DNA from 3 places in the Pseudomonas sp. NFX15 genome. Region 3 is predicted to be linked to each of the others. Evidence: predicted binding sites of a transcription regulator. Region 3 holds the regulator's gene; each other region holds the start of a gene.
The links. The regulator sigma-54, encoded in region 3, starts transcription at its own class of promoters, with help from an activator protein. The targets are predictions, from matches to a motif close to ANTGGCATNNANNTTGCTNT.
Positions count from the first base shown of each region.

Region 1: a site for sigma-54 is predicted at 4,065-4,084, ahead of J1D76_RS24715 (circularly permuted type 2 ATP-grasp protein). Genes of this name have one in related genera too.
Region 2: a site for sigma-54 is predicted at 3,889-3,908, ahead of glnA (type I glutamate--ammonia ligase). Genes of this name have one in related genera too.

Region 1 is NZ_JAFMPV010000033.1:48,534-53,756, forward strand. Features, by position in the region: gene J1D76_RS24680 (long-chain-acyl-CoA synthetase) at 1-91, shown strand, start outside; gene J1D76_RS24685 (ankyrin repeat domain-containing protein) at 189-722, shown strand; gene J1D76_RS24690 (hypothetical protein) at 835-1,365, shown strand; gene J1D76_RS24695 (PLDc N-terminal domain-containing protein) at 1,448-1,639, shown strand; gene speE (polyamine aminopropyltransferase) at 1,892-2,767, shown strand; gene J1D76_RS24705 (hypothetical protein) at 2,972-3,205, shown strand; gene J1D76_RS24710 (ribonuclease E inhibitor RraB) at 3,415-3,759, shown strand; gene J1D76_RS24715 (circularly permuted type 2 ATP-grasp protein) at 4,117-5,223, shown strand, end outside.
Region 2 is NZ_JAFMPV010000009.1:131,143-136,365, reverse strand. Features, by position in the region: gene J1D76_RS12575 (YkgJ family cysteine cluster protein) at 1-65, shown strand, start outside; gene typA (translational GTPase TypA) at 260-2,080, opposite strand; gene thiI (tRNA uracil 4-sulfurtransferase ThiI) at 2,220-3,674, opposite strand; gene glnA (type I glutamate--ammonia ligase) at 4,006-5,223, shown strand, end outside.
Region 3 is NZ_JAFMPV010000021.1:17,278-22,500, reverse strand. Features, by position in the region: gene J1D76_RS20335 (KdsC family phosphatase) at 1-86, shown strand, start outside; gene lptC (LPS export ABC transporter periplasmic protein LptC) at 94-666, shown strand; gene lptA (lipopolysaccharide transport periplasmic protein LptA) at 653-1,201, shown strand; gene lptB (LPS export ABC transporter ATP-binding protein) at 1,201-1,926, shown strand; gene J1D76_RS20315 (RNA polymerase factor sigma-54) at 2,156-3,649, shown strand; gene hpf (ribosome hibernation-promoting factor, HPF/YfiA family) at 3,724-4,032, shown strand; gene ptsN (PTS IIA-like nitrogen regulatory protein PtsN) at 4,045-4,509, shown strand; gene rapZ (RNase adapter RapZ) at 4,512-5,223, shown strand, end outside.

The sequences.
Region 1 (5,223 bases), on a different contig from region 3:
GATCTATGCCTGGTTGCCGGGGACCCAGACCTACGTGCAGGTCACCGAGCAATTGCTGACTGACATTCACAGTGGCAAGTACCGCTATTGAATTTGGCTATGGCCGCTCTTGAGAAAAAACAAGTGACAGTCCCAAGGCTGCTCGGGAAACTGTCGGCTTTTACAAATGACAGAAAAGGGAGCGCCCAATGTCAGACCAAAGCCGCCAGATGACCCCCGAAGAAGCCGCCGAATTTGCCGAACAGGTATTCAACAAGGCACGGGAGGGCGATGCGGCGATGATGGCCGCGCTGCTGACCAAAGGCTTGCCACCGAACTTGCGCAACCACAAGGGCGATACCTTGCTGATGCTGGCGGCGTATCACGGCCATGTCGACACGGTAAAAGTGCTTCTGGAACACAAGGCCGACCCGGAAATCCGCAACGACAACGGCCAGAGCCCGATTGCCGGCGCGGCGTTCAAGGGCGACCTGGCAGTCATCAAGGCCTTGGTCGAGGGTGGCGCGCAAGTTGAGGGCTCGTCGTTCGATGGCCGCACGGCGCTGATGATGGCGGCGATGTTCAACCGCGTCGAAGTCGTCGATTACCTGATCAGCAAGGGTGCCGACCCGAAAGCCAAGGATGCCAACGGCATCACCGCGCTGGAAGCGGCGAAGACCATGGGGGCTGTCGATACGGTTGTGCAATTGGAAAAATTGCTGGGCTGCCCCCGAGATTTCTGACGAGCAGGCTTCTGTGGCGAGGGGGATTGCATCGCCACAGGTCCGCATTTCACCCAGTAATGCGCTATCCTTCGCGCCCTCAAAACCTCCCTCGCTACAGGATCTGCCCCCCATGAAAGCTGCACTCGTCGAACTCATCAGCAAAATCAGCTCCGGGTGCATGGGCGAAGACGAAATCCTCAAGGTCGCGGACGAAGCGGCCCAGGCCTACGCCGAGCCCCAGGCTTTTCTGGCCTCCAATCCGGACATCAACTACGACGAGACCTTCCCGATCCCGTTGGGTGAGTGGGTAGTGGTCGGCAGCCTGCCGGAGACGGTGCTGTTCCAGGCCGACAGCTACATGGACCTGTTCGCGCAGATCGTCGCCTCGTTCGGCCCGGGTGTTGATTTCAACCTCAAGCCCAAGCAACTGGCCAAGACCGAAGCATTGACCGCGCTCAACCGTATCCAGGTGCAAATGAGCAGCCTGAACAAGGATAACGGCGGCTACACGCTGATGAACTTCAGCCAGTTGCTCGATGATGAGTTGCAGGTAGTGCTGGTCTTCGGCAATGACCTGCCACGGGTGCTGGAATTGTGTGCAGAAACCGGCATTGCCGCAGCGCCATCCCTGGAAGCCTTGAAAGTCGCGATCCACGTCTAATAGCCAAACACTGTCAATAAACGGGAACCCTGGCGCCGACCGGCTATCCTATGGTGGCATATCACTTTTAGGGAGCGTCACCATGGGTTCCACGTTCAACAGCCTGGTCGCCTTGATCATTTTTGCCCTGGACATCTGGGCCATCATCAACGTGTTCAAAAGCAGCGCCGGGACCGGGTCGAAGGTCCTCTGGGTGTTGCTGATCGCGTTGCTGCCCGTGCTGGGGCTGATCATCTGGGCCATCGCCGGGCCGCGGGGCAACGTCAAGTTCTGAAGGACCAACACTGTACCTGTGGGAGCGTGGCTTGCCCGCGATACAGACGCCTCGGTCTGTCAGGTGCACTTGGTTGATCCTTTCGCGGGCGAGCTCGCTCCCACAGGATTGGGGCAACCCGAACAAGTGAGGTTCGACCTGTCATCTTCCGCGACGTAGAATGCGCGCCTTTCCCGGTCAATCGAGCCGATCGATTGGCCATCATGGGCGGGTAACCGTCCGTTGCCACCCGCATTCATCGGAGCACTTCCCATGAGCAACATCCCCGCCAGCGACTACCTGGAAACCCTCTACGAAGGCTACGGCCAGCGTTTTCGCATGGAAAAACTGCTGTACGAAGTGCGCACCGAGCACCAGCACCTGGTGATCTTCGAAAACCCGCGCATGGGCCGGGTGATGGCGCTGGACGGCGTGATCCAGACCACCGAAGCCGACGAGTTCATCTACCACGAAATGCTCACCCACGTGCCGATCCTCGCCCATGGCTCCGCCAAGCGCGTATTGATCATCGGCGGCGGTGATGGCGGCATGCTGCGTGAAGTGGCCAAGCACCGCAGCGTTGAGCACATCACCATGGTCGAGATCGACGGCACCGTGGTCGACATGTGCAAGGAGTTCTTGCCGAATCACTCCAAGGGCGCGTTCGATGATCCACGCCTGAACCTGGTGATCGACGACGGCATGCGTTTCGTCGCCACCGCCACGGAAAAATTCGACGTGATCATTTCCGACTCCACCGACCCGATCGGGCCGGGCGAAGTGCTGTTCTCGGAAAACTTCTACCAGGCCTGCCGCCGTTGCCTGAACGAAGGCGGCATCCTGGTGACCCAAAACGGCACGCCGTTCATGCAGATCGAAGAAGTGAAGACCACCGCCGGTCGCCTGCGCAGCCTGTTCCCGGACTGGCACTTCTACCAGGCCGCCGTGCCGACCTACATCGGCGGCTCGATGACCTTCGCCTGGGGCGCAACCAATAACGCTTATCGCAAGTTGTCCCGCGAAACCCTGCAACAGCGCTTCACCGGCAGCGGCATTATCACGCGCTACTACAATCCTGAAATTCACATCGGTGCGTTTGCCTTGCCGCAGTACGTATTGCAGGCCGTGAACAAACCAAGCAACGACTGATTTCCATCGGTTGGTTCGCAATACCTGTGGGCGTGGCTTGCCCGCGAAAGCGGTGTTTCAGACACATTAATGTCAACTGACACACCGCTTTCGCCGGCAAGCCACGCTCCCACAGGTCCTCTCTGACCTCGATGGAACAATTAGCCTGCTAACAAGGTCGAGATAGAGGTAAGCCCACCGACGGGTTTTATCGAGGAGGCACCAATGCAAAAGTGGAAAGTCACTTTCGTGGATGATCATGGCGAGACCATCAACGAAGTCTTTGAGTGCGATGAATGCCCGGATAAAGAGCAGGCCGCCAAGCTGATCAAGGCCCGGCTTCTTCCTGTCGCTGCCGAACTGGATCTGAACGATCTGGAAGGGCGCACCCTTGACGCGCGCGTCAAAGAGCTCAAGTCGCAGAACAGCATACAAATCCTCGGCATCACTCCAATCTGAACAACACCTGTCGCATTCAAATCCAGGCCTTGGCAGCGGCTCTATCTTGGGGCTACTCTGCAAGCGAGATCAGCGAATGGATCGCTAAGGTCTGGTCTTGTCAGCTCCATGCTTGTTTCCCACCGGCACATCATTGCCGTCGCTCGCGCTGTTCGGTTGCGGGTGAGGGAGTACGGAAAGTCTATCCATCGTTTTGAGGAGGACGTTTCATGAGCACAGCCTATCAAGAAGACATCAGCAGCAGTGTGCTGCGCCGCATGAAAGAAGGCGGTTTTGACTTTTCCCGGTTTCATCCCATCGAGTTCTACGCCATTTTCCCGGACGAGGAGCGGGCACGCAGGGCGGCAGGACATTTCCACCGGGGTGAATCCCTGGATGCGCAAGTCAGTGTGCGCGATGACGGCGCCTGGGCGCTGGAGTTGTGCAAAGTCATGTATGCCACCTACGACGACATCGGCGATTTCGAGCAGGGTTTCGAAGCGGTGGTCGAACCATTGGGCGGTATCATCGAAGGCTGGGGTGTGAAACAGGAGGTACGAGGGCGACTCGCATAACCTTATGAACAGTAACAACCAGCAAACACGGCTGACCTTCGGGTTGGCCGTTTTCATTTTCGCCGCCAATTAATTCAACACGCCCTTGTAGGAGCTGGCTTGCCAGCGATGGCGTCCTCGAAGAACAACACATGACTTAACGGCCCTTCGCCAGCAAGCCGGCTCCTACGGACTATGCTGGTGACAGGCTCTTATCACGCCTTGTAATGAAGCGGGGGCGATCAGGTTGGGGCGTTTGCCGCACAGGATTGGTGCGGTGTCAGCGCGGTGAATATCCAACCGATTGAAATCAAAGCGATTCTGCCGATGGCACGGGCCTTGCGATGGTCCGAGGGTCCGGGTGACAAGGAGTACGGCATGATCCGCACCTATTTTGATGAAATGTATGATGCCGGCGGCCAGGTCCGCCCGCATTATCGGGAGTTTGCCCGTTGGCTGGCCGAGACGCCTGACGAGCTTCTGGCACAACGGCGACGCGAGGCCGATCTGTTGTTTCATCGCGCCGGGATTACCTTCACGCTCTACGGGGACGAGCAGGGCACAGAGCGCCTGATCCCCTTCGATACCATCCCGCGCAGCATTCCTGCCAGCGAATGGCGAGTGGTCGAGCGCGGCTGCATCCAGCGGGTCAAGGCGTTGAACATGTTCCTCGCCGACCTCTACCACGAGCAGCGCATCATCAAGGCCGGCATCATTCCGGCCGAACAGGTGCTGGCCAACGAGCAATACCAGTTGGCGATGCAGGGCCTGGACCTGCACCGCGATATCTACTCGCACATCTCCGGCGTCGATCTGGTGCGCGACGGTGACGGCACCTACTACGTGCTCGAAGACAACCTGCGCACGCCGAGCGGCGTCAGCTACATGCTTGAAGACCGCAAGATGATGATGCGCCTGTTCCCCGAGCTGTTCGCGGCGCAGCGCATCGCCCCCATCGATCACTACCCGAACCTGCTGCTCGACACCCTGAAAAGCTCAAGCCCCATCGATAACCCGAGCGTGGTGGTGCTGACGCCGGGGCGCTTCAACAGCGCATTCTTCGAGCATGCGTTTTTGGCGCGGGAAATGGGTGTGGAGCTGGTGGAGGGCGCGGACCTGTTCGTGCGCGACGACAAGGTCTACATGCGCACCACCGACGGGCCGAAAGCGGTCGATGTGATTTATCGGCGCCTCGACGACGCCTTTCTCGATCCGTTGGCGTTCAACCCTGAGTCGATGCTCGGCGTGCCGGGGCTGCTGTCGTCCTATCGCTCCGGCAACGTGGTGCTGGCCAATGCCATCGGCACGGGGGTGGCGGATGACAAGTCGGTGTACCCGTTCGTCACCGACATGATCCGTTTCTACCTCGATGAAGAACCGATCCTGAAGAACGTGCCGACCTGGCAATGCCGTAATCCGTCTGAACTTTCCCACGTGCTGGCCAATCTTCCAGAGCTGGTGGTCAAGGAAACCCAGGGCTCCGGC
Region 2 (5,223 bases), on a different contig from region 3:
ATTGCGCGTACAAGCCCAAGGAAGTCGAACGTGATCGGACTTCGCGGTCGATCGAGCGGTTCTGACAGTCCCTGAGATTTCGGCGGCTGATCGACCGCTTTCGCTGGCAAGCCAGCTCCTACAGTGTGTACGACTCAAAAACCGTGTAGGAGCTGGCTTGCCAGCGAAGAGGCCCGCACAAACACCACACAAACCGCAGACAAACAAAAACGCCCCCGGCCTTTCGACCGGGGGCGTTTTCGTTAAGCCAGGCTAAATCTTAGGCCTTGGCTTTCTTGGCAGCGCGGGTACGCTCGCTTTCGTCAAGAATTTTCTTACGCAGGCGAATCGACTTTGGAGTCACTTCGCACAATTCATCGTCCTGGATGAATTCCAGAGCCTGTTCCAGGGTGAAGCGAACAGGTGGAACCAGGGCGATGGTTTCGTCTTTACCCGAAGCACGCATGTTGTCGAGCTTCTTGCCCTTGGTAGGGTTGACGCCCAGGTCGTTGTCACGGCTGTTCAGACCAACGATCTGACCGTTGTAGATTTCCTGACCGTGTTCTACGAACAACTTGCCACGCGCCTGCAGGGTTTCCAGGGAGTAGGTCAGTGCCTTGCCGGTTTCAACCGACACCAGAACGCCGTTCTGACGGCCGGACATGTCGCCCGACTTCATCACGTCGTAACGGTCGAAGATCGAGGTCAGGATGCCAGCACCGTTGGTCAGGGTCAGGAACTGGTTACGGAAACCAATCAGACCACGAGCAGGGATGTTGTATTCCAGACGTACACGGCCCTTGCCATCCGGCACCATGTTGGTCAGGTCGCCCTTACGCAGGCCCATCTCTTCCATCACCTTGCCCTGAGATTCTTCCGGCAGGTCGATGGTGACGTTTTCGAACGGTTCGTGCTTCACGCCGTCAACCAGGCGGATGATCACTTCCGGACGGCCTACAGCCATTTCGAAGCCTTCGCGACGCATGGTTTCGATCAGTACCGAGAGGTGCAGCTCACCACGGCCGGAAACCTTGAACTTGTCAGCCGAGTCGCCTTCTTCAACGCGCAGTGCAACGTTGTACAGCAGCTCTTTGTCCAGACGTTCCTTGATGTTACGGGAAGTCACGAACTTGCCTTCTTTACCGCAGAATGGCGAGTCGTTTACCTGGAAGGTCATGGAAACGGTTGGCTCGTCGACGGTCAACGGCTTCATCGCTTCAACGGTGTCCGGGTGGCACAGGGTGTCGGAGATGAACAGCGAGTCCATGCCGCTGATGCACACGATGTCGCCAGCCGCAGCTTCTTCAACGTCTACACGGTGCAGACCGTGGTGACCCATCAGCTTCAGGATACGACCGTTACGCTTCTTGCCATCGGCGCCGATAGCGACAACCGGGGTGTTCGGCTTGACGCGACCACGCGCGATACGGCCAACACCGATAACACCCAGGAAGCTGTTGTAGTCCAGTGCGGAGATCTGCATCTGGAACGGACCGTCACGGTCAACAGCCGGCGCCGGTACGTTGTCGACGATCGACTGGTACAGCGGGGTCATGTCTTCAGCCATTTCGGTGTGGTCCAGACCGGCAATACCGTTCAGGGCCGAGGCGTAGACGACTTTGAAGTCCAGCTGCTCTTCGGTGGCACCCAGGTTGTCGAACAGGTCGAAGATCTGGTCCAGAACCCAGTCCGGACGCGCGCCTGGGCGGTCAACCTTGTTGATGCACACGATCGGACGCAGGCCGGCTTCGAAGGCCTTCTTGGTCACGAAACGGGTTTGCGGCATAGGGCCGTCTTGAGCGTCAACCAGCAGCAGAACGGAGTCGACCATCGACATTACGCGTTCAACTTCGCCGCCGAAGTCGGCGTGGCCCGGGGTGTCCACGATGTTGATGTGGTAGCCGTTCCAGTTGATGGCGGTGTTTTTCGCCAGAATGGTAATACCGCGCTCTTTTTCCTGGTCGTTGGAGTCCATCACGCGCTCGTCGTTGAGCTCGTTGCGCTCCAGGGTGCCGGATTGACGCAGGAGTTTGTCAACCAGGGTGGTCTTACCATGGTCAACGTGGGCAATGATGGCGATGTTGCGTAGATTTTCGATCACTTGTGTATCTCGATCAGAGGATTCGGTGTGCTGACAAGTCTTGGCAGCGATTAACAGTAGCGTCCGTGAAAGCCGTTACAGCTTGACGGTGGCGTCGGGGGGCCGGTGACGCAGGCCACAGGCAAACAGCCCCGGGCACTTAGCTCGGTCGATAAACGCGCACATTGGCATGCCCCTCACTGAGCAAATGGTGGGCATGCAGGCGACTCATCACGCCTTTGTCGCAATACAACAGGTACTGGCGAGTAGGGTCCAGTTCCTTGAAACGAGCGTTCACTGCATAAAACGGCATCGTTTGTACCTCGATGCCAGCCAGGTCCAGCGGGTCGTCTTCAGCGGCATCCGGGTGACGGATGTCGATGACGATCTGACCGGCCAGCGCCTCGCTGACTTCTTCAATTTGTACATCCTGGCCCAGTTCATCGATCACCCGATCGATCGGCACCAGTTTGGCGTTTTCGAGCGCACGCTCGAGCACCGCCATGTCGAATTCTTTCTCTTCGTGCTCGACGCGATAGCGCTTGGCGGCGGTCTTCGGGTTGACCGAGATGACCCCGCAGTACTCCGGCATGTGCCGGGCGAAATCGGCGGTGCCGATTTCGTTGGCCGTGTCGATGATGTCCTGCTTGTGCGCGACGATCAGTGGGCGCAGGACCAGCTTGTCGGTCACGCAGTCGATCACCGACAGGTTCGGCAGCGTCTGGCTCGACACCTGGGAGATCGCCTCACCGGTGACCAGCGCGTCGATGTGCAGTCGATCGGCAATTTGTGACGAAGCGCGCAACATCATACGCTTCAATACTACGCCCATATGACTGTTATCGACTTTGCCGAGGATTTCGCCGAGCACTTCTTCGAACGGCACACTGACAAATAGCACGCGTTGGGAGCTGCCGTACTTCTTCCAGATGAAATGCGCGACTTCCATGACGCCCAGTTCGTGGGCCCGTCCGCCCAGGTTAAAGAAGCAGAAATGCGCCATCAGGCCGCGGCGCATGATCTGGTACGCCGCCACGGTGGAGTCGAAACCACCGGACATCAGCACCAGCGTCTGCTCCAGCGCGCCCAACGGATAACCGCCGATACCGTTGTGCTGGCTGTGGATCACAAACAACCGTTGGTCGCGAACTTCGATGCGCACTTCGATTTCCGGGTTTTTCAGGTCGATCCCGGCAGCACCGCACTGACGGCGCAGCTGGCTGCCGACATATTTTTCGATGTCGATCGAGCTGAACGGGTGTTTGCCGGCGCGCTTGCAACGCACCGAAAAGATCTTCCCGGCCAGGGCATCGCCGTAGTGCTGCTTGCACTTTTCAACGATGTCGTCGAAGTCGCCCAGCGGGTACTCGTCGATTTGCAGGAAGTGCGCGACGCCCGGCATGCAGCTCAGGCGCTCGCCCATCTCCTTCAGGGCCTTGGGGTCGCTGACGCGGGTTTCCAGCTCGAGGTTGTCCCACACGCCGTTCACCACCACAGCCGGGTCCAGATCGCGGAGCACGGCACGGATGTTCTTGGCCAATTGGCGGATGAAACGCATCCGTACCGGGCGGCTCTTGATGGTGATCTCGGGGAAGACTTTTACGATTAATTTCATGGAAACAGCGCGCACGAGGCCTGCCGAAAAAGGGGGGCGCGGATTATAGCGGAAATTGCTCAAGGTTTAACCAGTTAATGTGCAGAAGGTTTTGCACGCACCAAAACGGGTCATTTATTGGAAATGACGCCACATTACGGGGCGGTATTTTCTGCTTTAAAGTGCATTTATGGCTAATAAGCGTGTTTTTGGGGCAAAAAACCCATGGTGGGGCACTGGCATGCAATTTGCTCCCTTGTGAGGCAGGTTGCCTTGGCAGAGTATTCGCGCCGGCATCACCCACTTTCCAAGGGCTATCCATTACTAAGCCCGAAGCCACCCGGAGGACACTATGTCGAAGTCGGTTCAACTCATCAAAGATCATGACGTCAAATGGATTGATCTGCGCTTCACGGACACCAAAGGCACTCAGCACCACGTGACCATGCCGGCTCGCGATGCGCTGGATGACGACTTCTTCGAAGTCGGCAAAATGTTCGACGGTTCGTCCATTGCTGGCTGGAAAGGCATCGAAGCCTCCGACATGATCCTGATGCCGGACGACTCCACCGCCGTGCTGGACCCGTTCACCGAAGAGCCGACCCTGATCCTGGTCTGCGACATCATCGAACCTTCGAGCATGCAAGGCTACGACCGCGACCCACGTGCGATCGCCCGTCGTGCTGAAGAACACCTGAAAGCCACCGGTATCGGTGACACCGTGTTCGCGGGTCCAGAGCCAGAGTTCTTCATCTTCGACCAAGTGAAGTTCAAGTCCGACATTTCCGGCTCCATGTTCAAGATCTACTCCGAACAAGGTTCGTGGATGTCCGACCAGGACATCGAAGGCGGCAACAAAGGTCACCGTCCAGGCGTCAAAGGCGGCTATTTCCCGGTTCCGCCGTTCGACCACGACCACGAAATCCGTACCTCCATGTGCAACGCACTGGAAGAAATGGGCCTGACCGTTGAAGTTCACCACCACGAAGTGGCGACTGCCGGCCAGAACGAAATCGGCGTCAAGTTCAACACCCTGGTGAAGAAAGCCGACGAAACCCAAACCCTGAAGTACGTCGTGCACAACGTTGCTGACGCCTACGGCCGTACCGCGACCTTCATGCCTAAGCCTCTGTACGGCGACAACGGCTCGGGTATGCACGTACACATGTCCATCTGGAAAGATGGCAAGAACACCTTCGCAGGTGAAGGTTATGCCGGCCTGTCCGACACCGCCCTGTACTTCATCGGCGGTATCATCAAGCACGGTAAGGCCCTGAACGGCTTCACCAACCCGGCTACCAACTCCTACAAGCGTCTGGTACCAGGCTTCGAAGCGCCGGTAATGCTGGCCTACTCGGCTCGTAACCGTTCTGCTTCGATCCGTATTCCTTACGTGTCGAGCCCGAAAGCCCGCCGTATCGAAGCACGCTTCCCGGACCCGGCTGCCAACCCGTACCTGGCTTTCGCCGCACTGTTGATGGCTGGCCTGGACGGCATCCAGAACAAGATCCACCCTGGCGACGCCGCTGACAAAAACCTGTACGACCTGCCGCCTGAAGAGGCGAAAGAG
Region 3 (5,223 bases):
GTGGCGAAGGTGCCGCTCGCGAGTTCTGCGAATTGATCCTGCGCGCCCAGGACCGCCTCGACGCGGCCAATGCAGCGTACCTGTGAGCCCACTATGCTGAGCAAAAAGTTTCGCAACACACTACTGTTCACCTGCATCGCGGCGATATTCGCGGCGGTCGGCTACTGGAACATCAGCCCGGAACGCTTTCTCGACAAGCCTGCTGCCGTGGTAGATGAGAGCGCGATCGACTACTACGCCACCAACGCCCATAGCGTGCAGTACCTGCCCGATGGCAGGCTGCAATACGATTTGACGTCGGACAAGGTCGAGCACCTCAAGGCCACTGAAGTGACCTTGCTGACCAACCCTGACCTGAACGTGTTCCGCGGCACCGAATTCCCGTGGCACGTGCAGAGCCTGCGTGGCGAGGTCAACCCGGACGGCACGCAAGTCGAGTTGATCGACGACGTGCGCATCACCCGCTTCGACGAAAAAAACCGCAAGACCCTGATCACCAGTACCCGTATGACCGTGTTCCCCCAGCAGCAATATGCGCAGACCGAGCAAGACGTTAGAATCGACGGCGCTGGCGGCGTATCGACTGGCAAGGGAATGAAGGCGTATTTGAAAGAAAGCAGGATACACCTGCTATCGAACGTAAGAGGACAGTATGAGGCTCGTTAAAACCCTCCCGATTTTGCTCAGTCTGGGCGCAGCACTGGGAAGCGTGAGCGCCTGGGCTCTGCCGAACGATCAAGAGCAGCCTATCCGCATTCAAGCCGACGACGCCCAACTGGACGACAAGCAAGGCATTGCCACCTATAAAGGCGACGTGATCATTACCCAGGGGTCGATGATCGTCAAAGGCAATACCGTCACGATCACCCGTACGCCGGCGGGCGACATCGACGTTGTCACGTCGGTAGGCAACCTCGCCTATTTCGAGCAACTGCAAACGGCTGGCGACACCAAACCGGTTCAGGGCTGGGGCGTGACCATCCAGTACCACGCCACGCAAAACCGCGTCGTGCTGATCGACAAGGCAAAGGTTGTCGACAAGGACAACAACACCACCCAGGGCGAGAAAATCGTCTATGACACCGTCAAGAAGCTCGCCAGCGCCGGTCGCGCTACGGGCAGCAAGGTCACGGAATCGCGTCCGCGTATCGACATGGTGATCCAGCCAAAAAGCAAAACCGACGAGAAAAAGGCGCAGTAATGGCAACCCTGAAAGCTCAGCATCTGGCCAAGAGCTACAAGAGCCGCCAGGTCGTGCGTGACGTCAGCCTGTCCATCGACAGCGGTCAGATCGTCGGCCTGCTCGGCCCGAACGGCGCCGGCAAGACCACCTGCTTCTACATGATCGTCGGCCTGGTGCAGGCAGATCAGGGCCGCGTGCTGATCGACGACCTGGACGTCAGCCACCAGCCGATGCACGGCCGCGCCAAGGCCGGTATCGGCTATTTGCCGCAGGAAGCCTCGATCTTCCGCAAGCTGTCGGTGGCCGACAACATCATGGCCATCCTCGAGACCCGCAAGGAACTCGACAAGGCCGGCCGCCGCAAGGAACTGGAAAGCCTATTGCAGGAATTCCACATCAGCCACATCCGCGACAACCTCGGCATGAGCCTGTCCGGCGGCGAGCGTCGTCGTGTGGAAATCGCCCGGGCCCTGGCCACCAACCCGAAATTCATCCTCCTCGACGAACCCTTCGCCGGCGTGGACCCGATTTCAGTCGGCGACATCAAGCAGATCATCCACCACCTCAAGGCCAAAGGCATTGGCGTGTTGATCACTGACCACAACGTTCGTGAAACCCTGGATATCTGCGAGACCGCCTACATCGTCAACGACGGCCAACTGATTGCCGAAGGCGACGCGGAAACCATCCTTGCCAATGAACTGGTGAAGGAAGTGTATCTGGGCCACGAATTCCGCCTGTAAGTGCAACGGTGTCCAGGCAATCGCCCGAACGCCGCGCCTTGAGTACCCGCTGCACATCCATCGCCGCCGATGACGGCCTTGTGTCAACAAAGTTTTATAGCTTTTTATTGTTACAGCGGTCTAGGCAAACCCCTCAGTTTCAGGCATATAACTTGCTTAAGTTTGGCGCTTCGGCGCCCTGTAGTGGATGGCGCATGTGCGCCGGCGAATAAGGTGTTAAGCCCCTGCCATGAAACCATCGCTAGTCTTGAGAATGGGCCAGCAGCTGACGATGACACCGCAGCTGCAACAGGCCATCCGCCTGCTCCAATTGTCGACCCTGGACCTGCAACAGGAAATCCAGGAGGCCCTGGAGTCCAATCCGATGCTCGAACGCCAGGAAGAAGGCGACGACTTCGACAATTCCGACCCCCTGGCCGACAACGCCGAACAAAAGCCCAATACCGATATCCAGGAACCCTCCTACCAGGAAAGCGCCCCGACGGTCGATAACCTCGAGGAAGGCGACTGGAACGAGCGCATTCCCAACGAGCTCCCGGTCGACACCGCCTGGGAAGACGTTTACCAGACCAGCGCCAGCAGCCTGCCCAGCAACGATGACGACGAGTGGGACTTCACCACCCGCACCTCGGCCGGCGAAAGCCTGCAGAGCCACTTACTGTGGCAACTGAACCTGGCCCCGATGTCCGACACCGATCGCCTGATCGCCGTGACCCTGATCGATTGCATCAACAATCAGGGCTACCTGGACGAAACCCTTGAGGAAATCCTCGAAGCCTTCGACCCGGAACTGGACATCGAGCTGGACGAAATCGAAGCCGTCCTGCACCGCATCCAGCAATTCGAGCCTGCCGGCATTGGCGCCCGCAACCTGGGTGAATGCCTGCTGCTGCAACTGCGGCAGCTGCCAGCCAAGACTCCTTGGCTGGCCGAGGCCAAGCGCCTGGTCACCGATTACATCGACCTGCTGGGCGGCCGCGACTACAGCCAGTTGATGCGCCGCATGAAACTCAAGGAAGACGAGCTGCGCCAGGTCATCGAGCTGGTCCAGAGCCTCAACCCGCGCCCAGGCTCGCAAATCGAGTCCACCGAAGCCGAATATGTCGTGCCCGACGTGATCGTGCGCAAGGACAACGAACGCTGGCTGGTAGAGCTGAACCAGGAGTCGGTGCCACGGCTGCGGGTCAACGCCCAGTACGCCGGCTTCGTGCGCCGCGCCGACACCAGCGCCGACAACACGTTCATGCGCAATCAGTTGCAGGAGGCCCGCTGGTTCATCAAGAGCCTGCAGAGCCGCAACGAAACCCTGATGAAAGTGGCCACCCAGATCGTCGAGCATCAGCGCGGATTCCTCGAATATGGCGACGAAGCCATGAAGCCGCTGGTCCTGCATGACATCGCCGAAGCAGTCGGCATGCATGAATCGACGATTTCGAGGGTGACCACCCAAAAGTTCATGCACACCCCCCGGGGTATTTATGAACTGAAATATTTTTTCTCCAGTCACGTCAGTACCTCCGAAGGCGGCGAATGCTCGTCCACGGCGATCCGCGCGATCATCAAAAAACTGGTTGCCGCGGAAAATCAGAAAAAGCCGTTGAGTGACAGCAAGATCGCTGGTTTACTGGAGGCACAAGGCATTCAGGTGGCTCGCCGCACCGTCGCCAAGTACCGCGAATCCCTCGGGATCGCGCCTTCGAGCGAACGCAAGCGGTTGATGTAGGGCCACGCCACAGCGTTCCAGTGGCAGATCATCTGATCTGCCGCTTTATGCACTGGCAACGAAGGAGAAGCTGTATGCAAGTCAACATCAGTGGACACCAACTGGAAGTGACCGAACCTCTTCGCACCTACATCGGCGAAAAACTCGAACGATTGGAGCGACATTTCGACAAGATCACCAACGTGCAGGTCACGATGACCGTCGAGAAGCTGAAGCAGAAAATCGAAGCCACGCTGCATATTCCCGGGAATGAAGTGGTCGCCAACGCGGAACATACCGACATGTATGCCGCCATCGACGCACTCACCGACAAGCTGGATAAACAACTCAAAAAGCATAAGGAAAAGACCCAGAGCCTCCTTCAGGGCGCGACCGGTCGTTAACACCCCCAACCCATGATCCGACTTGAAAGTATCCTGACCCCCGGCCGTTCCCTCGTGAACGTGCCGGGCGGCAGTAAAAAGAAAGCCCTCGAACAAATTGCCAATCTGATCGCCCGCGAAGTGCCGGGGCTGGAGATGCAAGATGTCTTCGAGGCGCTGATTGCCCGTGAAAAACTCGGCTCGACCGGTTTTGGTAACGGCATCGCCATTCCACACTGCCGCCTTAAAGGCTGTGAGTCGCCCATCAGTGCCTTGATGCACCTGGACGCCCCTATCGATTTCGACGCCATCGACGGCGCACCGGTTGACCTGCTGTTTGTCCTGCTGGTCCCGCAAGCCGCTACCGATGCGCACCTTGAGCTGCTGCGCCAGATCGCCAGCATGCTCGACCGTAAGGATGTACGCGACAAACTGCGTAGCGCCAAAAGCAATGAAGCCCTGTATCAGGTTGTCCTGGACGAGCAAAACGGTCAGTAATCATGCGCTTGATCATCGTCAGTGGCCGCTCCGGCTCCGGTAAAAGTACCGCCCTCAATGTACTTGAGGACAACGGCTACTACTGCATCGACAACCTGCCTGCCGGCCTGCTTCCCGAGCTGGCCGAACGCGCGTTGATCCATACCGAAATGATGCAGCCGCTGGTCGCCGTTTCCATCGACGCGCGCAACCTGCCCAGCCATCTGTCACGCTTTCCCGAACTGCTCGAAGAAGTCCGCGCCCGGCACATCCAGTGCGATGTCCTGTACTTGGACGCCGACGAAGAAACCCTGCTCAAGCGCTTTTCGGAAACCCGTCGCCGCCACCCGCTGAGCAACGCCAACCGCTCGCTGGCCGAGGCCATCAACGTCGAAAGCGTCCTGCTCGGACCGATTGCCGACCTCGCCGACCTGAAGATCAACACCACCAGCCTGAACCTGTATCAATTGCGCGACACCATCAAGCTGCGCCTGCTGAATCAGCCTGAACCGGGCACGGCGTTCCTCGTGGAGTCCTTCGGCTTCAAGCGTGGCATGCCGGTCGACGCCGACCTGGTGTTCGATGTGCGCTGCCTGCCCAATCCCTACTGGAAACCGGAATTGCGTGAGCAGTCCGGGCTCGATCAACCGGTTGCCGATTATCTGGCGGCACAGCCGGACGTCGAAGAGATGTTCCAGGACATTTCCTCATACCTGCTAAAGTGGCTGCCTCGTT